2 regions of the Rhizobium sp. PK7-22 genome follow, and region 2 is predicted to be linked to the other one. Evidence: riboswitches for the same ligand, from Rfam matches in the RefSeq annotation. Region 2 holds a riboswitch; the other holds the start of a gene.
The links. A riboswitch is a leader RNA that binds a small molecule or an ion and turns the genes downstream of it on or off. The one in region 2 is predicted to bind cobalamin.
Positions count from the first base shown of each region.

Region 1 (11,110 bases), 310 kb from region 2:
ATCCCCCCAGGGCTCTCGACGGCGGACCTGACGGGCTTGATGCCTACCGCGCGATTGCAGCCGGCGCCGGTGCGGCGCTCCAGGCCGACGGCATTCTCGGCGTCGAGATCGGCTTCGACCAGAAGGACAGCGTCACGGAAATCTTCATTGCCGCGGGCTTCGTGCTCCGGCAGGCGGTCCGCGACTATGGGGATAACGACCGCGTCCTCATCTTTGCTCCCGAAAAGCCAGGTCCCTGATTTTGCACGGCGAAAGAAAAGGCTTGGATTTACTTGGGAAGCGCGATAGCTTGCGGCCACGCACTGGGCGGCTGGGAATGAACGGAGATTCGTTCGGGTTTAAGTCAACCTTGAGACCGGCTCTATTACAGAGTTTCGAAGGTTGAATATTTCCTGGTGCGTGAATCAGTTAATTTGACTTTCACAAGCGGCAGGCGACCTTGTTTCGTCCTGTCCGTGGCGCGCGAAGTCCTGGTCTGGCATGAGCCAGCATGGCCGCGTGGTCCCTTATCAGCGGAAAACAGAAAATTCAGGTGAACGATCTATGAGGCCAGGACAGCAGAACAAGCGCGGTCGAGGGCGCGGCGGCTCCAGCAACAACAGCGGCGGCGGCAACAACAACAACTTCAACCGCAAGGGCGGCAACCCGCTTACCCGCACTTACGACAGCTCCGGCCCAGACGTGAAAATCCGTGGTACGGCTCAGCACATTGCCGAGAAATACTCGACACTTGCCCGCGATTCCCACAGTGCCGGCGATCGGGTCATGGCGGAAAACTACCTGCAGCACGCCGAGCACTACAATCGGATCATCGCCACTGCCCAGGCGCAGATGCAGGAACGGTCCCAGCGCGACGAGCGCGGTGACTACCAGGATCGCGACGGCCAGGACGGCGACGACAACGACAACAACGATATGGACGACGACGGCAACGGCCGGTCGCAGTATCCCCACGAACCCCAGCAGCAGCCGCAGCCGCAGCAACAGCCGCCGCAGCCTCGCCGGGAGCAGCAGCCGCGCCGCGAACCACGCCGTGAGCAGGCGCCTGTCGCCGCCGCAGTCGAGGCACCAGTGGTCGATGGTTCAGGCCCGCAGCCTGTAATCGAAGGCACGCCGGCCGAAGTTGCAGCCGAAGAAGGAACGGGCGAAGCGCGTCAGCCGCGCCGCCGCAATGCCGGCAACCGGCCGCGCCGGACCCGTCGCGGCGAAGGTGACGCACCTTCCGAAGGCGGCGCCGACGATGGCCAGCCTGCCATGGCGGACGTCGCCAGCGAGTAAGCCAGCCCAAAAGCTGTGATTTGAACGAGAACTCCGGTCGAAAGGCCGGAGTTTTTCTTTTCCGGGGAGTGTGGGCGAGGTGAAACGGGGCGATCACATTCGGGCCGCTCCCTTTCGGGGCGGGATGCCACCTGCCCGATACAGTTCAGCCCATGCGGTACTGTATATTGCAGCGGCCATGCACCGGCGATTTCTCCACATGGGCGCGGACGCCGAAGACGGTTTGCAGCAGGTTCTCAGTCAGCACCGCCTCCAATGTCCCGACTGCGACGACACGGCCTTCCTGCAGCACCGCTAGCCTGTCGCAGAACATGGCCGCGAGATTGAGGTCATGCAATGCGACGATGCAGGTGATGCCGAGCTTGGAGACCAGCGAGAGGATCTCGAGCTGGTGCTGGATATCAAGGTGATTGGTCGGCTCGTCCAGGATCAATTCGTCCGGCTCCTGGGCGAGTGCCCGGGCAAGATGGACACGCTGCCGCTCGCCGCCGGAAAGTGTCTGCCAGAGCCGGCCGGCGCGCTCCTGCATGTCGACCCGTTGGAGTGCCTGCGTGACGGCCGCCTCGTCCTGCGTCGTCCAGGGGGTGAGAAAACCGCGGTGCGGGGTGCGGCCGAGCTGGACCACGTTGCGCACCGTCATCTGCGTGTCCGTCTCCGACTGCTGTTCGACCAGCGCGATGCGCCGGGCGAGCGAACCGCGGGCAATTGACGAGAGATCGTCGTCTCCCAGACGGATGACGCCGCTTTTGATCTTTCGTAAGCGACAGATCAGCCGCAGCATGCTGGATTTCCCGGATCCGTTGGGTCCGAGCAGGCCGAGCACCTTGCCCTTTTCCGCATGAAGGCTGACGCCGTCGACGATGAGGGTGTCGCCGGCGGCAAAGCTCACGTCATCAAGGGTAATGCTCATGCTGTCTTCCTCGCCCGGTAGAGGATCAGCGCGAAGGCCGGAGCGCCGAAGAGCGCCGTGACGACGCCGATCGGCAGGATCTGCTGGGGGATGATGATGCGTGACATGATATCGGCGGCGACCATGAAGATGGCACCGAAAAGGGCGGCGACCGGCAGCAGGCGCGCATGGCCCGGCCCGATCAGGAAACGGGCGGCATGGGGAACGACGAGGCCGACGAAGCCGATCGACCCGACCATGCTGACGACGCAGGCCGTCATGGCGGCGGTGGTGCCGAGCAGCACGACCTGCACCCGCCGGACGGAGACGCCGAGGGCGGCGGCGGCATCGGTGCCGAAGGCAAAGGCATCCAGCGCCCGCACATGCGCGAGGCACACCAGAAGGCCGATGAGCGCGACGGGAGCCGATAGATAGACGTCCGGCCAGCGCACGCCGCTCAGTGATCCGAGCAGCCAGAACAGGACGCCGCGCGCCTGTTCGGCATTGGCGGAGGTGGTGACAATATAGGAGGTCAGTGCACTGAAGAGCTGCGATCCGGCGACGCCGCAGAGAATGACGCGCTCGCTAGTGCCGCCGACGCCCGCCGCCAGGATGCCGACCAGGAGGAAGGCGATGGCCGCACCGATAAAGGCGCCGCCGGAGAGGCTGAGCACGCCTGAGCCCAACCCGAGGATGGTGACGCAGACGGCGCCGGTGGATGCGCCGGCGGAGATGCCGAGCACATAGGGTTCCGCGAGCGGATTGCGCAGCAGCGCCTGCAGCACCGCGCCGCAGAGCGCCAGCGAGGCGCCGGCGCTGGCGGCGACCAGCGCGCGGCTGAAGCGATAGTCCCAGACGATCCCCTGGTGGATGCGGCTGAGTTCGAAGCCAGCGTCAAAAAGCCGGTTGGCGACGGCCTTTGCGGTCGTGGCGAGCGGGATGGCGATCTCGCCGATTGAGACGGCGAGGCTCACCATCAGGGCGAGAAGCAGAAGGCCGACCGCGGCAAGCGCGAAAAGCGACCACCGTGGCGAACGCGCGGGAAAAGCCAGGCTCACCGTGCAAGACCGAAGGTCTTGATGCCGTCCGCCAGGAGCTCGATGCCGTCGACCGTGCGGATCGTCGGGTTCATCGACTGCGCGTCCATCATGACGAAGCGCCTGTTCCTGACGGCGTCCAGCTCCTGCGTGACCGGATCGTTCTCCAGGAAGTCGATCTTCACCTCCGGATTGTCGGCGGCATAGCGGCGACGATCCATGGTGGCGATGACGATCACGGAAGGATCGGCGTCAGCGATCGTCTCCCAGCCGACGAGCGGCCATTCTTCCTCGGTGTCGACGACATTGCGGGCACCAAGCGTCTTGAGGATGTAAGCGGGCGCTCCGTTCCTGCCGGCGATGAAGGCGTCGCCGTCGACTTCCTTGCTGGAGAACCAGAAGACGACGGGCAGGTTCTTGCCGGATGCGCCGGCAACGGAGGCGATCGCTGCCGTTTCCCGCTGTTTCAGATCGGCGATCAGGGCGTCGCCGCGTTCCGTCACGTCGAAGATCTCGGCGAGCTCGGCAATCTGCTGGTAGACCAGGTCCATGGTGAAGAGCTGCCCGCGAACGCCGTCGCCACCGTTGGTATTAACCTTGGCGACGCAGTCGGCCGGCGCGACATAGGTGTCGATGCCCAGTTGCGCAAACTGCTCGCGCTTGCCGACGGAGCCCTGCGCGCCGACGTGCCATTCAAATTCGGCCGTGACCAGATCCGGCTCCTGCCCGACGACGGATTCAAAGCTCGGATCATTGTCGGCCAGCCGCTCGATGCCGCGATTGACCTCGGCGTATTGCGGCAGCACCGGACCGACCCAGACGGCGGTGCCGACGAGCTTGTCGGCAAGACCGAGGGAGAAGAGGATTTCGGTCATTCCCTGACCGATCGAGACCACCCGCGAAGGCGGTTTGTCGAAGGTGACCTCCTGACCGCAGTTGCTAATCGTCAAGGGGTAGGCGGTGGCTGCAAGAGAGGGCGTGGCGAGGCCGGCAAGGCCGAGCGAAAGCGTGAGGCTGGCAACAAGCTTGTGCATGAAATCATCTCGATCAGGAGGAAAGGAGGCGAATGCCGCGGTTCAGACGGCATCGGCGGCGCGGCCGCGGGCGGAAAACCGGTCGAGACGGAGGGGTGGTGCCTGGGGGCAAAGGTGCAGGTCGGTCATATCTGTTCCCTTGCCGGGCATCCCCGCCCGGCCGACTGAGTGGTGTTCGATGGCAGGTCTCCTGGCTCACGGATATCCGCCCTTCATCTGCCTTCCCGGGAAAACCCAGTGGCATGGCGCCTTGCGACGCCCGAGGATGAGTGGCAATCCGCTTACAGTTGCGGGGGCAGCCACGGTCTCGGCACCTCTTCGGGCCTCACCGTGTTCCCTATTAATCCCCTTCGAGTCACCGTCGGGGAACCATCGCAATCAGCTAAACGTGAAGCGGGCCTCATGGTCAAGCCCGATGGAGCGGTGTGGGTTTGGGCGAGGAAGGCAGTAATTCGTCATTGCGCCGTCTCCAAAGCGATATGTAATAACATTACTTATAGCCAAGAATTGGGCATGTCCAGATGCTGTCTGAACAGGAGGCTCCGGTCGCGTCGCCGAGGGTGCGCCGAAGCCTCGATCTTCAGGTCGTTCGCTTGCCCTTGAGGTGCGTATAAGCCCAGTCAAGCGTCAGCATGACGATGAGCGACAGGCCGACCAGCGGAAACAACAACCCGCCGATGACCAGGATCGCCAACAGGCCACGGAAGACCCGCCGGTCGGAGGGCATGGGCGGGACGCCGAGAGAGACCCGGCGGGTCGACGTTTCCACCACATGACGCCGGCCGAGACGGCGAGCAGAACGATGGCGGCACAGGCGATCGCGAGCACGATCTGGTTGGCGAGGCCGAATTCCTGGCCCATGTGGACGTTGATGCCCCATTCCAGCCATTTGCCGAGCGGACCGTATTCCCTGAAGCTCATGTCGATCAGAGGCTCGCCGGAATACTGGTCGAGATGCACGACACGCTGCTGCGAAAGATCGTCGGGATAGACCGAGCCGGTGAAGACGCCGGTCGGCGTGGTCGGGATGTTGACGGCATAGCCGGGATGCAGACCCAGCCGCTCCAAGGTCTGGACCGCCTGATCGAGGCCGATGGTCCCCGCGCCCTGCGGGTGTTCCGGCGACTGCGGAACCTGTGCCTGCTCCATGGACCAGGAGGTCTTGGCGACATGGTCGAGATGTTCGTCCGACATGGGAACGGCCACCCGCACGCCGACCGGATAACCGAAGTTGCTGCCGTTCGCCCACTCGTTGACCTTGGCGCCCCAGACGCTCGACCAGGGCATCCCGGTGACGGCGAGAAACACGATGAAGACACCGACGAAGATGCCGGTGACCGCATGCATGTCGCGCCAGAAGACACGGCGTCTGGGCGTGCCCCGGACGCTGAGGACGCCGCCGGTCCGGTTCCTTGGCCACCAGAGGTAGATGCCGGTCCCGACGAGCAGGATTGACCAGCCGGCGGCGATCTCGATCAGCCAGCGGGTGGCGGTGCCGAAGTATTTCAGGCTGTGGAGAGTGCGGACGGTCCACATCACCGTGCCCCGGTCCGGCAGGGAGCCCAGCACCTGGCCGCCATAGGGATCGACATAGACGGCAAGCTTGCCCTGGTCCGCCGTGTTCACCGTGATTTCGGCGGAGGCGTCGGGCGTGGCGGGATCGGTGAACTTCAGGGCGGTGCCTGGAAAGGCTGCCGTGGCTGCCGCGACCATGGCCGCCGGCGAGGCCATGCCGGCGTCCTGGCGGATCTCCACCCGCAGCAGATCGGCATGAATGACGGCGTCGAGTTCGTCGCGGAAGAGATAGAGCGCGCCCGTGACGGCGAGCGTGATCATGAAGGGCAGCACCAGCAGGCCGGCGTAGAAGTGCCAGCGCCAGACGGCGCGATAGAGGTCGGATGGGGATCGCACGGCAGCGCCGGTGCTCTCCCGCCCGAGGGTGATGTCGGACATAGGTCGTCTCCTGGGATGTCATCATTGCGGGACCGGCCGATGGCCGGTTGACGTCAGGAGATGGGAGGTGCGCGCGGTTGCGGCAGCAAGCCCCGCAGCGCCACGACGACATCCTGCGGAGCCGCGAAGGATGCGGTGTAGAGCTGGTAGACATTGCGCAGGCCGAGGAAGGCCGTGCCGGGAAGGATCGCCACCGGCGTCGTTGCGGTCAGGCGGCAAAGCGAAGCGCAGGGGCAATCGGCTGCCCCCTTCGAGGAACCGTCGCCGCCGAATGGCAGGTCGCCGGCCATCGTGCCGTCGGAGACACAGATGATGTGCAGCGGATCCATGGCCGAGGCCGCCATGGCGCTTCGCGTCACGGCGCCGACGAAGCCCTGCAGCAACAGGAGATAGGCGGCGAGCACTGCCATGGCAGTGGCCGAAGTCCGGTCTCCGATCACGCGGCGCAGCATCTTCATCAGGGCTGGATGGCACAGGATTGCCGCAATGTCACCCTGGCTGATTATGGGGATGATTCTGGGGCTGATCTGGGGCTGATCAATGGAAGGACGATCCGCCCGCGACCGATCTGACGTGAATGCCGGCGTTCGCCTGTCCGGTGATGTCGGATCTGCAGGCTGGCGGCAGGCGCTGCCAAATCCTTCAACGGCTTCTTTAAATGCGCAAAATCGCCTCCCATATCTGGATCGACGCCGAAAGTTTCGGCAGACGGGCTCGCCTATTGAGGGAGCTCAATCTCAATCATCGTTGCGTGCCGTATACTGGGCGAAACGATCCGTGGAGGTTTGACATGAACATCGAGAAATATTCGGAACGGGTGCGCGGTTTCCTGCAGTCGGCCCAGAGCAAGGCCTTGTCTGACGGGCATCAGCAGTTCACGCCGGAGCATGTGCTGAAGGTGCTGCTCGACGACGACCAGGGCATGGCCGCGGCACTGATCGAACGCGCTGGCGGCGATGCCAAGGCGGCCCGCATCGCCAACGACGCAGCCCTTGCAAAACTGCCCAAGGTGTCCGGCGGCGAGGGGCAGATCTATCTGTCGCAGCCGCTTGCGAAGGTGTTCTCCACCGCCGAAGAGGCGGCCAAGAAGGCAGGCGACAGTTTCGTCACCGTCGAGCGGCTTCTGCTGGCGCTGGTGATCGAGACGAGCGCCTCGACGGCGGCGACCTTGAAGAAGGCGGGGCTCACGGCGAATGCCCTCAACCAGGCGATCAATGACCTGCGCAAGGGTCGCACGGCCGACAGCGCCAATGCCGAGCAGGGTTTCGACGCGCTGAAGAAATATGCCCGCGACCTGACGGCGGAAGCCCGCGAAGGCCGGCTCGATCCGGTGATCGGCCGCGACGACGAGATCCGCCGGACGATCCAGGTGCTGTCGCGCCGCACCAAGAACAATCCGGTGCTGATCGGCGAGCCCGGCGTCGGCAAGACGGCGATCGCGGAAGGCCTGGCGCTGCGCATCGTCAATGGAGACGTGCCGGAGAGCCTGAAGGACAAGCGGCTGATGGCGCTCGACATGGGCTCGCTGATTGCGGGTGCCAAATACCGCGGCGAGTTCGAGGAGCGCCTGAAGGCGGTGCTGAACGAGGTCCAGTCCGAAAACGGCGAGATCATCCTGTTCATCGACGAGATGCACACGCTGGTCGGGGCCGGCAAGGCGGATGGGGCGATGGATGCTTCCAACCTCCTGAAGCCGGCGCTTGCCCGCGGTGAATTGCATTGCGTCGGCGCCACCACGCTCGACGAATACCGCAAGCACGTGGAGAAGGATGCAGCGCTTGCCCGCCGGTTCCAGCCGGTCATGGTCAACGAGCCGACGGTCGAGGACACCATCTCGATCCTGCGCGGCTTGAAGGAGAAGTACGAGCAGCACCACAAGGTGCGGATCTCCGATTCCGCTTTGGTGGCGGCCGCCATGCTGTCCAACCGCTATATCACCGACCGCTTCCTGCCCGACAAGGCTATCGACCTGATGGACGAGGCCGCCTCGCGGCTGAGGATGCAGGTGGATTCCAAGCCCGAGGAACTCGACGAGCTTGACCGGCGGATCATGCAGCTGAAGATCGAGCGCGAGGCGCTGAAGAAGGAAACCGACGTGGCGTCCGGCGACCGGCTGAACCGGCTGGAGACCGAACTCGCCTCGCTCGAGGAAGAAGCCGGGGCGCTGACGGCCCGCTGGCAGGCGGAGAAGCAGAAGCTCGGGCTTGCCGCCGATCTGAAGGGACAGCTTGACGAGGCCCGCAACGAACTGGCGATCGCGCAGCGCAAGGGCGAGTTCCAGCGCGCCGGCGAACTTGCCTATGGCGTCATCCCCGGCCTGGAGAAGGAGCTCGCCGCGGCGGAAGCCCAGGACACGAGCGTCAATGCCATGGTCCAGGAGGTCGTCAGCCCGGACAATATCGCCCATATCGTCTCCCGCTGGACCGGCATTCCGGTCGACCGGATGCTGGAGGGCGAGCGCGACAAGCTGCTTCGGATGGAAGACGAACTCGCCAAGTCCGTGGTCGGCCAGGGCGATGCCGTCCAGGCGGTGTCGCGGGCCGTGCGCCGCTCGCGCGCCGGCCTGCAGGATCCGAACCGGCCGATCGGCTCGTTCATCTTCCTCGGGCCCACGGGCGTCGGCAAGACGGAGCTGACGAAGTCGCTCGCCCGCTTCCTGTTCGACGACGAGACGGCGATGGTGCGCCTCGACATGTCGGAATACATGGAGAAGCATTCGGTCGCCCGGCTGATCGGTGCGCCTCCCGGCTACGTCGGCTACGAGGAAGGCGGCGCGCTGACGGAAGCGGTGCGGCGCAAGCCCTATCAGGTGGTGCTCTTCGACGAGATCGAGAAGGCGCATCCGGATGTCTTCAACGTGCTCCTGCAGGTGCTCGACGACGGGCGGCTGACGGACGGCCAGGGCCGGACGGTGGACTTCAAGAACACGATCATCATCATGACCTCCAACCTCGGGGCGGATTATCTCACCGCACTCGGCGAACACGAGGATGTGGACAGCGTCCGCGACCAGGTGATGGATGTGGTCAAAGCCTCCTTCCGCCCGGAATTCCTCAACCGCGTCGACGATATCATTCTCTTCCACCGCCTGGCGCGCAACGAGATGGGAACGATCGTCGACATCCAGATGAAACGGCTGGTGTCGCTCTTGGCCGAGCGCAAGATCGCCATCACGCTCAACCCGGACGCCCGCGAGTGGCTGGCAGCCAAGGGCTACGATCCGGTCTATGGGGCGCGGCCGCTGAAGCGGGTGATCCAGAAGTTCGTGCAGGATCCGCTGGCCGAGCAGATCCTAGGCGGGCAGATCCCGGACGAATCGGCAGTGGCGGTCGACGCCGGCACCGATCGCCTGCTCTTCCGCGTCACGCGGCCAGTCCGCGAAGCGGTGTAAAAGGTCGGGTCCGCGAAGCGGCGTAAAAGGTCAGGTCCGCGAAGCGGCGTAGCCACGCAGCGCACGACGAAGATGGCGGCCTCTGGGGCCGCCATTTTTTTCCATCTAGATCAGTCCTGTCGTGGGATCAGCGGCTGGCGACTTCCGCCGGGTCGCCGCCGGTGCCAAGCAGCGCATCGATGCGGCTGCGCTCGTCCTTGAAGCGGGCAAGATCCTCGCCGGCCAGCGACTTGCCGCCGGGCAGGCGGATCTTCATCGGATCCACCTTGGTGCCATTGACGATCAGCTCGTAGTGCAGATGGGCTCCGGTCGAGAGGCCGGTGGAGCCGACGTAGCCGATCACCTGACCCTGGGTCACCTTGGCGCCCGGCTTGACGCCCTTGGCGATGGCGCTCTGGTGGTTGTAGGAGGACTCGTAGCCATTGGCGTGGCGGATGATCGTCTGGTTGCCATAGCCGGACGACCATCCGGCCGATTCGACGGTGCCATTGCCCGAGGCGATGATCGGCGTGCCGCGGGGGGCGGCCCAATCGGTGCCGGTGTGCATGCGCGAAAAGCCGAGGATTGGATGGCGGCGCATGCCAAAGCCCGAGGTCATGCGGCCGTTGGGCACCGGATTGCGCAGCAGGAACTGGCGGATGCTCTTGCCTTCGCCGTCGAAATAATCGATCGAACCGTCGTCGGGATCCTGGAAGCGATAGAAGCGAGTGGTCGTGTCGCCGAAATGGGCGTTGACATAGAGAAGCTCCGACTGATCCGTCGCCTGGCCGCTCTTGTCCATGACGGAGAAGAAGGCCTCGATCGTGTCGGTGGGTTTCAGCTGCGCCTGCAGATCGACGCTGCTGGCGAGCAGCTTGACCAGCAGTCCGGTCATCTCGCTGGTCATGCCATAGGAGAGGGAGGCCCGGTAGATGCCGTCATAGACGCGCGGCAGGTCACGACCCGCGGTCACCTGCGGCGGCTGATCGCTGAATGCGCCGGCGACGGCGTCGAGGAGCGGCGGCGCCTCGGCGTCGACGATGCGGCCGTGGTCGTTCAGCGCGATCGTCACCTCGTGCTGTCCGCGGCGATACACCGAAGCGCGCACGACGAGAACCATGTCGCCCTGCTGCAGCACGCCGATGCGCAGCACGTCACCCGGGTTGAGCGTCGGTTCCTTCATCCGGTTGCCGAGATGGCCGGCGATTTCCTCGGCCTTGCCGTCCGGATAGCCGACATCGGTGAGAGCGGTCCTGACGTCCTTCTCGGTACGGATCGGGATGACGTCATCGGCATAGTCGCGCGTCTTCGGCGTCACCGGCTCTGCCGGCGTCACCGTCATGTTCTGCTCGACGATGCGGGCCGCAAGGCCTGCCGTAAGGTCGAGTTCGTCCTCGTGGGAAGAGAAGCGGCGCGGGTCGACATAATAGAGAGCCGACAGCTGGGTGTCGCCGTCGGTCAGGACGGACCCGTTGCTGCGGACGTTTTCCTCCACCTCGTCCAGCGTCATGGCGGCGGCAAAGGGGTAGGTCGCGCCTTTCTTGGGGAA
Region 1 covers NZ_CP096514.1:280,775-291,884, reverse strand. The annotation lists gene prmC (HemK/PrmC family methyltransferase) at 1-239, shown strand, start outside; gene M1E10_RS06195 (DUF4167 domain-containing protein) at 544-1,278, shown strand; gene M1E10_RS06190 (ABC transporter ATP-binding protein) at 1,424-2,188, opposite strand; gene M1E10_RS06185 (FecCD family ABC transporter permease) at 2,185-3,219, opposite strand; gene M1E10_RS06180 (TroA family protein) at 3,222-4,238, opposite strand; cobalamin riboswitch at 4,402-4,627, opposite strand; partial or broken gene M1E10_RS06175 (PepSY-associated TM helix domain-containing protein) at 4,819-6,191, opposite strand; gene M1E10_RS06170 (DUF2946 family protein) at 6,245-6,601, opposite strand; gene clpB (ATP-dependent Clp protease ATP-binding subunit) at 6,982-9,582, shown strand; gene M1E10_RS06160 (peptidoglycan DD-metalloendopeptidase family protein) at 9,710-11,110, opposite strand, start outside.
Region 1: it holds a riboswitch for cobalamin, as region 2 does, so the genes downstream of both, M1E10_RS06180 (TroA family protein) here and M1E10_RS23790 (DUF1636 family protein) in region 2, are expected to answer to the same signal.

Region 2 (11,110 bases):
CGCCGGGTCTTCCTGACGCTCGGACGCCAGGAGCTCCTGCCCTTCGAGGCGGCTCCGCAGCATCACTACCTGATCCGCAGCGTCGATCCGGTCGAGCCGCCGCTCGACGTCCCGCATGCCGCATACATCACCGACCGTGGACCCTTCGAGGAGGGGCATGAGGCGGCGCTTCTGTCCGCTCACGGCATCGAGGTCATCGTCGCCAAGAACAGCGGCGGACCGGCCAGCTACGGCAAGATCGCGGCCGCCCGGGCGCTCGGCATCGACGTCGTGCTGATCCAGCGGCCGGAACTCCCCGATGTCGACGCGGTCGGCTCTGTCGACGAGATGATAGATCGCCTCGGTCATGCGCTGCCGCCCCGGTAGCTGCGCGGTGAATAGACGAGCGGCGGCCTGCCGTCGCGGGGGATGATCCGGGTCTCGGGCGAACCGACGATGACGCAGGTCGCCATGTCTGCCATGTTTCCTGCGGCATCCTTCAGCGCGACGGTTCGGATGATCTCGTCGGGGCGGCCCGCCGCCCGTCCGAAGATCACCGGCACGTCCGCGGGCAGATGCTTGCGCAGGAGGTCGAAGGCGGCGTCCAGCTGATGCGGCCGCGCCTTGCTGATGGGATTGTAGAAGGCCATCACGAAGCCTGCCTCGGCAGCCGCCACGAGGCGCTTCGCGATGATCTCCCAGGGCTTCAGGTTGTTGGACAGCGAAATGGCGCAGAAATCGTGGCCGAGCGGCGCGCCGGCGCGTGCCGCCACCGCCAGCATGGCCGTTACCCCCGGGATCACCGAGACGTCGATATCCCGCCACTCTGCCGGTCCGTCCTCGATCGCCTCGCAGACGGCGGCCGCCATGGCAAAGACGCCGGGATCGCCGCCGGAGACGACGCAAACTTTGCCTCCCTCTGCCGCCATCGCCAGCGCCGCCTTCGCGCGCGCCAGTTCCTCGCGGTTGTCGGAGGCGTGCCGGCGCTGGTCGGGGCGCAGCGACAGCCGGTCGATATAGGGGAAATAGCCGAAGAAATCTTCCGAGCTCGCGACAGCTGCCGCCGCCTCCGGCGTCATCTGGTCCGGGCTACCCGGGCCCAGCCCGACGACCACGAGTGAACCGGCAGCAGACTTCGTCATGGCCGCGCCTTCCAGCCGGGGACGAGGACCAGCGAGAAATAGGGTGCCGAGCTTTCGTCGCGGTCGGCGAGCCGTTGCGCCGAGCCGTTGCTCATCGTGCCACGCTCCACGTAGAGTGCTTCCGACAGCTTGCCGACGGCCTGCAGGGCGCGGCGGATCTTCGGCAGGTTGCGACCGACCTTCATGATCACGGCGCCATCCGTATCCGACAGGCGCTCCGTCAGCTTTTCCTCCGACAGGGTGCCGGGCAGCACGCTCAGGATGTCGTCGCCCTGCACCAGCGGCAGGCCGGCCATGGACCAGCAGCCGGACATGGCGGTAACGCCGGCCACCACCTCGGCCTCGTAGTTCGGCGCAAGGCGCACGTGCAGATGCATGTAGGAGCCGTAGAAAAGCGGATCGCCCTCGCTCAGCACCGCAACATTTCGCCCCTCGTCGAGATGGACGGCGATCTCGCGTGCCGAGCGATCGAAGAAGTCGGCGATCGGGCCGCGATAATCGGCCTCGTCCTTGTGCGTCTCCACCGTCACCGGGTAGACGAGCGGCAGTTCCACCGTTCCCGGCCTGATGTGAGCCGCGACGATCGTTCGGCCATTACCGGCGCTGCCTTTCTTGCAGAAGAAGGCGACGACGTCGGCCTCGGATAGCGCCCGCACCGCCTTCAGCGTCAGAAGTTCCGGATCGCCCGGCCCGGTGCCGACGCCGGTGAGTCTGCCCTTGGCGGCGGCTGTCACAGGCCGGCCCTCGCCAGAGCGTTGACGGCGGCTGCCGTCATCGCCGATCCGCCCATGCGTCCGCGCACCACCGCATAGGGAATGCCGAGCGGGCTTTCCATCAGCGCTTCCTTGGATTCGGCTGCGCCGACGAAGCCGACCGGCATGCCGATGATGGCCGCCGGCCGTGGCGCGCCGGCATCGAGAAGTTCAAGCAGGCGGAAGAGGGCGGTCGGGGCATTGCCGATCGCGACCACCGCCCCCTCCATCTCGTCCCAGAGGTCGAGCGCCGCTGCCGAGCGGGTGTTGCCGATGGTGCGCGCCAGTTCGATGGTGCGGCTGTCGCGCAGGGTGCAGATCACCGGGTTGCCGGCGGCGAGACGGGCGCGGGTGACGCCCTGCGCCACCATTTCCGCGTCGCAGAAGATCGGCTTGCCGGCCTGAAGGGCGCCGCGGGCTGCCGAGACGAAGTCGTCGGAGAACCGGAAATGCTCGGCCGCCTCGACGAGGCCGCAGGCATGGATCATGCGGATGGCGACATCGGCCTGTTCGGCGGTAAAGGTCGAAAGGTCTGCCTCTTCGCGGATGATCGCGAAGGATTTCTCGTAGATGGCATCGCCCTCGCGGATGTAGTCGTAAGAGGTCATGGTTGTCCTGACATGAGATGGGCAGAAATGCGGTCCGGCCCGAGCCGGGACAGGCAGGCTGCAGAGTGTTCGCCATCGCGGCGTTCGCTCCTGACGAGGGCGGAGACACGGCCAAGCGCGGTAGCGATATTGTGCGGGTCGATCACCGCGAGCGCCGGATCGGCTGCGCGACCAGCAATCCAGGCCAGTCCGGCCGGCGTGCCGCAGAGCGTGATCGGGGATGGCTGCGGATGGGCACAGCCCTTGGCGCAGCCGGAGACGTGCAGCTTGAAGGAGCCATCCAGCAGGTCGCCGCATTCGCGCGCAGCCAGAGCGCCGAGGGCGTGCGTCTCGACCTCTCCCGATGCGCAGGCGGGTCGACCGGGGCAGGCGGCAATGGAACTGCGGGGATCATCGGCGGAGGTGATGAAGCCGTTGAAGTCTGCGAAGGCGAGCAGTCCGTGGCAGGCGTCGGGCCGGCCGAAGAAGATGAGCGAGTGATCGAACGCCGGCTTCACCGCATCCAGGCCCAAATCCACCGCCTGCCCGCAGAGTGCGGCAAGCCGTTCGGCCTCGATCTGGCCGAAGGCGGGGCCGGCACCGGCCGCTGCGAAACCGGGTGCCAGCGGGTGCAGGCCAAAGGGCGAAACAGGCTGCGTCGCTGCCATATGGCGCGGCAGGCCGGCTGCCAGGTCGCGACCCCGCGCTTTCATGCCGGTTGCCGCCATCTGGCGAAGCAGGGCGAGCGTTGCCGCGGTAGCCTCTGCCTCGCTGAAGATACCATGGACCCCGCCAGCGTCTTCCGTGCCGCCAAGCAGCAGCTTCCAGCCGATGCCATCGTGGTGCGGTTCCGCCACCAGGCGGACGTCGGCGAGCAGATCCGATAGGCGCAGGCGCCCGCCGCCGTCGACGACGACGCTCATCTTCGGCGCCAGGCCCTGGATCTCGGCGGCGCCCTCAAGGATCGCTGCGGCCAGGGGGCGGGGATCGGTGGTTTCGTCGGCATCCAGTCCAGCCAGCGGCGGCACTTCCACCGCCAGACCGTCCCGCAACGGCAGCTGAAGAAGGCGAACATCGGCATCGAGCTGCGGCGCGGAGAATTCCGTGAGACCGCGAACCTGCAGGTTGCCGCGCGCGGAAATGTCGAGGATGCCGTTGCCGTGGCGGCGCGCCAGCTGGCAGAGGGACGCAAGCTGCGAGGGATGGAGCGCACCCGTCAGTGCGATGCGCGCCAGCAAGCCGTCGCCGGTCTGCATCGGGGCGGAGAGGGCCGGGCAGGCGCCGCGGCGCCTGTCGAGCATGTCGGTGTCGAGCGAAAGCGCCGTCATGCCGCCTTCTCCCCGAACAGCATCTCCAGCTCCTGGTCCACGGCATTGCGGCGGGGATGCCAGAGGCCGCGGCGAAGGGCGGAGCGGAAACGTTCGCCCATGTAGCGTGCGCCTTCCGGGTTCTCTGCGAGCAGGAAGTCGCGGACAACCTCGTCCACCACATAGGCCTCGTAGGTCGCCTCGATCAGCGCATGCGGAATGGCGTGCGTGGTCTCGGCAAAGCCGATCAGCCGGTCGACCGTCTCCACCAGTTCGGCAGCACCCCGTGGCCCGTGGCGCATCTGGCCGGCAATGAAGCGCGGGTTGACGGCGCGCGCCCGCACCACCCGGGTGATGGCTTCTGAGATCGAGCGGGCTCTCGGGTTGTTCGGGTCGGTGGTGTCGAGCGCGATGACATCTGCCTTGCCGCCGAGAGCCGCGACGGCGGCGGAGAAACCGCCGATGAAGGCGACGTCTGCCGATCCGTCGAGCAGATCGCGGCCCGGGTCGTCGCCCGTGTGAACGAGCAGATCCGCCGCCCGGATGCGCTCCGCAAACTGTCCGCGGGCCTCGGCGGCATCGCCTTGCGCGCCGGAAAAGGAATGGCTGGTGGCGTCGAGATAGATGCGGCCGAGCTCTTCGCGCTCATCCCAGCTGCCGTCGGCCAGCTGGTCCTCGATGCCGGCGCCATAGGTGCCGGGTGCCGATCCGAAGATGCGCGAGGGGATGCTGCCCCGCTCCTTCGCCTCTTCGGCGAGCGGATTGTCGCCCGGAGCCTCGTCACGGACGGCAATGGCGCGGGTGGCGGCATCCAGCAGCGCGATCAGCGCGGGGAACATGTCGCGGAACAGGCCGGAGATGCGCAGCGTCACGTCGATGCGCGGACGACCGAGCGATGCCGGCGGCAGGACCTCGATGCCGGTGACGCGCCCGGTCATCGGATCATGGACGGGGCGGGCGCCCATCAGCGCCAGAACCTGTGCCACTTCCTCGCCGCCGCTGCGCAGCGAGGCGCTGCCCCAAAGATCGAAGACGAGACTTGTCGGCCAGTCGCCGTGGTCCTGCAGGTATCGGCGCAGCACCTCATCGGCCGCCTTGCGGCCCAGCTCGAAGGCGGTCGGCGTCGGCAGCGTGCGCGGATCGCTGGCAAAGAGATTGCGGCCGGTCGGCATGACGTCCAGGCGACCGCGGGCCGGTGCTCCGGAGGGGCCGGGACGGACATGGCGTCCGTCGAGGGCGCCGAGCAGTGCGTCGCGTTCGGCCTCCGCGCAGGCCATCCGCGCCGGGTCGTCGTCGTTGACGGCCACCACGCCATAGACATGCTGGCCGTCCTTGATCGAAAAGTCCTTCAGGTCGCAGAGAAAGGCGTCGATGCGGGTCAGCGCCGTATCCGGGTCGTCGTCGCGCGAGACGCCGGCTTCGTCGGCGAGCCCTAGCTCATGGGCGGTGTCGACGATCAGCTTGGCCAGCCGGTCGCGACGCCGCCGATCCAGTCCGTCGGCCTGTGCATATTCGTCGACCAACAGCTCGAGCCGTGTCTGGCTTTCCGACAGTCCGGCGCCAGCCAAAACTGGGGGAAGGTGGCCGATGGTGAGGGCCGCAATGCGCCGCTTGGCGACGGCGGCCTCGCCCGGGTTGGAGACGATGAAGGGATAGATGACGGGCAGGCCGCCGAGGACGATTTCCGGGAAGCATTCACGCGAGAGCGCAGCGGTCTTGCCCGGCAGCCACTCCAGCGTGCCATGGGCGCCGACATGCACGATGGCATGGGCCTCGATCGTGTCTTGCATCCAGGCGCCGAAGGCCAGCAGCGCATGGCGCGGCGGCAGGTCGGGATCGTGGTAGTCGGCGCGTCGGTCGCCACCGCGGCCGCGATCCGGTGCCAGCGCCACGGTGATGTTGCCGAAGCGGGCGGCCCGGAAGCGGAATGCTTCGCCTTCGACCTCCGGATCGTCCTCGGCCGCGCCCCATGCGGCGGTGGCGGCGGCGCGTGAGGCTTCGGGCAGGTTCTGGAAGAAGGCACGATAAGCAGCGACAGGCAGCGCCGCCTGCCGTTCGGTCAAGAGATCGAGAAGCGCGCGCGGCGTCGAGGGAATATCATCCACTGCATAGCCGGCTGTCGAAAGCGCTTTCAGCATGCCGAGGACGCTCTGCGGCACGTCGAGGCCGACGGCATAACCGGTGCGGCCCGGCGCATTCGGATAGTCCGGCAGCAGGATGACAACCTTGCGCTCGGCCCGGGGCGTTGCCCTCATGTGCAGGAAGCGCGTGATGCGCTCGGCGACCTGCTCGACCCGGTCCGGTTCCGGCTGGTTGACGAGGCTGGATGCGGTGCTGCCCTGCTTGAAGGAGATCGGGCCGGCCAGCAGCCGACCGTCAAGTTCCGGCAGCACGACATGCATGGCGAGGTCGGAGGGGCCGAGGCCGCGGCGGTTCTGCCGCCAGGCATCGCGCTGCGTCGTCGCGATGACCACCTGGAAGACAGTGACGCCGGCGCGATCGAAGAGGGTTTCGCCGTCCGCATCGGCACCGGCGGCGAAGGCCGTCGTTGCAAGGATCGCGGCGGGAGAGAGATCGGCGAGCGCCTGCTCGACGAATGCCAGACTGTGTTCGTCCTTCAGGCTGCCGACGAAGATCGGCACCGGGGCGTAGCCGCGACGGGCGAGCGCTTCGAAGAGCGCGTCGATGGGGGCTGCGTCATTGGCCAGCAGCATGGAGCGGTAGAAGAGGATCGGCAGCCTCGGCGCCTCGGCCGGGAAGGAGGCAAGCAGGTGCTCGAGCGCAACGGGACCTGTCCCGGGCTCATAGAAGCCGGCCTTGGGCATGACCTGCGCCGGTTCCAGCTCCAGCTGTTCGCCGCGCGCGACGGCGGCCAGACCGGAGGCCAGCAGTCGCATGTTCTGCGGCCCGCCTTCGCGCAGGCAGGTCAGAATTGCCAGCAGTTCCGACTCGTCGACCGTCGAGGCCGCGGCAAGGCGATCGTCCCGGACGCTGCATTCGCCGGGCAGCATGACGAGCCTGGTCCCCTTGGCGCGTGCCATCCGTGCCAGTTCTTCCGTGCCGTACTGCCAGCGGTCGTAACCGCCCAGGATCCGCACCAGGATCAGCTTCGCCTGGGAGGCGGTCTTCTCCAGCCAGAGGTCCACCGACATCGGATGCCGCAGGTCGCTGAGATTGGCTGTCGCCAGCGAGAGGCCGCCGTCGGTCGGCCAGCCAGCGGCGATGCCGTTCAGGTCGCTGCCGGAAAACGACAAAACCACCACATCAGCCGGGGCCTGGTTCAGGTCGACCGGCTCGATGAGGTCGTCGAGAGATGACGATGTGGTGGCCAGAATATGCATGTCCGTTGCAGAGCCTAAGCGGCCAGCATCCTTTCTATCGCGTCGCGATCAAGCCCTTTTTCGCCGATGACGACGAGGCGGCTCTGGCGGGTTTCGCCGGGCTCCCAGGCACGGTCGAAGTAATGGTTGACGCGTGAGCCTACCGCCTGGACCTGCAGGCGCATCGGCTTGTTCGCGACGTCCACGAAGCCCTTGATGCGCAGCACGTTCTCGGCCTCGGCCGTTGCGGAAATCCGCTGCGCCAGTTCGTCGGCATTGTCGACGGCGGGCAGGTCGATGACGAAGCTGTCGAAATCGTCGTGGTCGTGATCGAGCTCGTCGTCGTGATGGGTCTTGCGGTTCTCGATGTCGTCTTCGACCGCAAGGCCGAGGCCGATCAGCACGGCCGGGTCGACCTGGCCGTTCGCCGCCGCGATGATCTTCACCGCCCGCGGCAGATGGGCGGCAATCCGCTCCCTGGCCAGCGCCAGGCCGTCGGCGTCGATGAGGTCGGTCTTGGTCAGCACGATCATGTCGGCGCAGGCGATCTGGTCGTCGAAGACTTCCTCGACCGGATCGTCATGGTCGATGCTGTCGTCGGACAGGCGCTGTTCCTCCAGGGCGGCATGGTCATGGGCCACCCTGCCTTCGGCAAGCGCGAGGCCATCGACGACGGCAATGACGGCATCGACGGTCACCCGCGCCTTGACGGCCGGCCACTGGAAGGCCTGCACGAGGGGCTTGGGCAGCGCCAGACCGGAGGTCTCGATGAGGATGTGGTCGACCCGCGGCTCGCGTGCCAGGATCTGGTCGATCGCGGGCACGAAGTCGTCGGCGACGGTGCAGCAGATGCAGCCGTTGGCGAGCTCGATGATGTTGTCGTCCGGGCAGCTCTCGATGCCGCAGCCCTTCAGGACCTCGCCATCGATGCCGACATCGCCGAACTCGTTGACGATGATCGCCAGCCGCTTGCCGTCGAGCTTTTCGATGAGGTTGCGGATCAGCGTCGTCTTGCCGGCGCCCAGGAAGCCTGTGACGACGGTGCAGGGGATACGGTCGAAGGTGACGCTCATGTGGGCATGTCCTCGTGGTGGTTGAAGGGGGGAATGCGGGCGGACATGCCGTTGCCGCGAAGGCAGGTCGGACGTCCGCGCAGGGGCAGGAAGCCGCGCTCGTCATCGGCCAGCATCATGGCGCCGGTGACGATGTCGGGCACGTTCTCCAGCGAGAGATGGCCGAAGACATAGGACCAGCCGCTGCGGTGGGAAAAGGCAGCACTCGGGCTCTTCTGGCAGTTGGCAAGGCAGGTGACGGGCTTGACGGCGAGCGGCAGATCGGCGGTCGCGTCGCGCAAGGCCTCGATCAGCGCCACGCCGGGGCGCAGTTCCGAGTTAGACGCGCAGCGGCAGTTCGTGCACACGAAGATCGTGACGTCGGTGTCTCTGATGGCTTCGTCACTCAAGGCCGCGTTCCAGCTCGATCGATATGGGGCGCGCGACGGACTGCCGCTGGCAGTCTCGCCTTGGTGATCAAGGGCTTCCTCCGGAGCACCCCGCCCGGAAAAGCATAGACATGGCGACGGCAGGTCTCCTGGCTCGCGGGTCGTCGCTTGCTGCCCACCTTCCCGGGATCACCCCAGTGGCTTATTGGCAGAAGCTCTCCGCTTACAGTTGCGGGGGCAGCCGCGGCATTGATCCGTTACCGGATCGCACCGCATTCCCTTTTCGTCCTCTCCGTTGCCGGAAAAGAACCGTCAGGCTTTCAGTAAGCCCGGTCGCCCGTTCGTGTCAATGCGTCGCAAAGGCGATTGCCGCTCGGTTCATTTGAGTTATAGTGCCCTTGTCATCGGTGCCCGAGAGGGACCAGAGGGAATGCGGTGAGACGGGTTCGTCAAATCCGCGGCTGCCCCCGCAACTGTAAGCGGAGAGCTTGATCCCATCATGCCACTGGAGCGATCCGGGAAGGCGGGAGAGAGCGTCTGATCTGCGAGCCAGGAGACCTGCCGGTGGCCTTGTGAAGATCGAATGTCCTCGGGTGGAGGACGAAAGGATACAGCTATGACGACCAAGACCGCAGCCGGCGCAATCGGCGCTTCCACCTCCAGGATCATCCCCCTCGGCATGACGGCGATGCTCGGCCTCTTCTTCGTCGGCTTTGTCGGCTTCTCCCAGATGGACGTCGTGCACAACGCGGCGCATGACTCGCGCCATTCGCTCGCGTTTCCCTGCCACTGAGGATTTCTGACATGTCCTTGTTTCGCAACATCGTCCTCGCGGCGGTGATCGCGGGCCTGTTGTCCGGGCTCGTGCTCACCGTGATGCAGAGCTTCGCCACCGTCCCGCTGATTGTCCAGGCTGAAACCTTCGAAGGTGCCGGCGCCGAAGCGGGTCATTCGCACGACCAGGCCCATTCCCATGACGCGGCGGCGCCCGCGGATCATCACCACGATGCGGAAGCCTGGATGCCGGCCGACGGCGCCGAGCGCTTCCTCTATACCGCTGCCGCCAACATGCTGGCCGGGATCGGCTTTGCGCTCCTTCTCGTGACCGCCGCCGAAGCGCTGGGCGGTCTGAAGGACTGGCGCGGCGGCCTGATGTTCGGCCTTGCCGGCTTCCTCGCCTTCAGCCTTGCCCCCGGACTTGGCCTGCCGCCGGAGCTTCCCGGCATGCCGGCTGCCGAACTCGGCGCGCGGCAGCTGTGGTGGGTCGCGACCGCCGGTTGCACGGCCGTCGGCCTCGGACTCCTCGCCTATACCCGCACGCCTGTGCTGGCCGTTGTTGCCATCGTCCTGCTCGTGCTGCCGCATATTCTCGGCGCGCCGCATCCGGTTAGCCACGAGACGGCGGTGCCGGCGGAACTGCACGCCCGCTTCGTGGCGGCGGTGCTGGCGACAAGCCTCGTCTTCTGGGCGCTGCTCGGCGCGGTCTCCGGTCTGGTCCGGACACGGCTTCGCAGCGGCGAAGAGGTCTATTCGGCCGGCACTGCAGAGCCTGTCCGTTGAGGGACATCACCGACACAGCCGAGGAACGGCATCGCGCCAAGATGGCCAACCGCAAGGCGGTGCAGGACGCGGAAGTGGCCGAGAAGACCGCGGAAAAGGGTCTTCTCATGGTCCATACCGGTTCCGGCAAGGGCAAGTCGACGGCAGCCTTCGGGCTGGCGCTGCGCATGCTCGGCACCAATCGCCGCGTCGGCATCGTGCAGTTTATCAAGGGCGGCTGGTCCACCGGCGAGCAGCCGGCGCTGGCCGTCTTCGGCGATCGCGTCGTCTGGCACACGATGGGCGAAGGCTTCACCTGGGAAACCCAGGATCTGAAGCGCGATGTCGCTGCCGCCGAGCGGGCCTGGGAGAAGGCGCTCGAGCTGATGGCGGACGAGACGATCGCCCTCGTCGTCCTCGACGAACTGAATATCGCGCTCCGCTACGAATATCTCGACCTCGACAAGGTCGTCGCCAAGTTGCAGGCCCGCCGGCCGGATCTGCATGTGGTCGTCACCGGCCGCAACGCGAAGCCGGCCCTCATCGACGCCGCCGACCTGGTGACCGAAATGACGCTGGTGAAGCACCACTTCAAGGCCGGCGTGAAGGCCCAGTCCGGCATCGAGTTCTAGATCATGGCAGCCCGGTCCCTCATGTTCCAGGGCACGGGATCGGACGTCGGCAAGTCGCTTGTCGTCGCCGCCCTGGCGCGCGCCTTCACCCTGCGCGGCCTGAAGGTCCTGCCGTTCAAGCCGCAGAACATGTCGAACAATGCCGCGGTGACCGCCGATGGCGGCGAGATCGGCCGGGCCCAGGCGCTGCAGGCCCGCGCCGCCGGTGCGGCGCTCAGCGTCCACATGAACCCGGTGCTGCTGAAGCCGCAAAGCGAGGTTGGCGCGCAGGTGGTAGTGCAGGGGCGGGTCTTCGGCAATGCCAGGGCCGCCGAATACCAGGGCCTCAAGCCGCAGCTGATGCCGCGGGTGCTGGAGAGCTTCTCGCTTCTCCAGGCGCAGGCGGATCTGGTGCTGGTGGAAGGTGCGGGC
Region 2 covers NZ_CP096514.1:3,889,921-3,901,030, reverse strand. The annotation lists gene M1E10_RS23825 (precorrin-6A/cobalt-precorrin-6A reductase) at 1-366, shown strand, start outside; gene M1E10_RS23820 (precorrin-3B C(17)-methyltransferase) at 345-1,121, opposite strand; gene M1E10_RS23815 (precorrin-2 C(20)-methyltransferase) at 1,118-1,855, opposite strand; gene M1E10_RS23810 (precorrin-8X methylmutase) at 1,852-2,481, opposite strand; gene cobG (4Fe-4S domain-containing protein) at 2,478-3,788, opposite strand; gene cobN (cobaltochelatase subunit CobN) at 3,785-7,108, opposite strand; gene cobW (CobW family protein) at 7,123-8,160, opposite strand; gene M1E10_RS23790 (DUF1636 family protein) at 8,157-8,549, opposite strand; cobalamin riboswitch at 8,651-8,857, opposite strand; cobalamin riboswitch at 8,917-9,108, shown strand; gene M1E10_RS23785 (CbtB domain-containing protein) at 9,145-9,321, shown strand; gene M1E10_RS23780 (CbtA family protein) at 9,333-10,088, shown strand; gene cobO (cob(I)yrinic acid a,c-diamide adenosyltransferase) at 10,130-10,699, shown strand; gene M1E10_RS23770 (cobyric acid synthase) at 10,703-11,110, shown strand, end outside.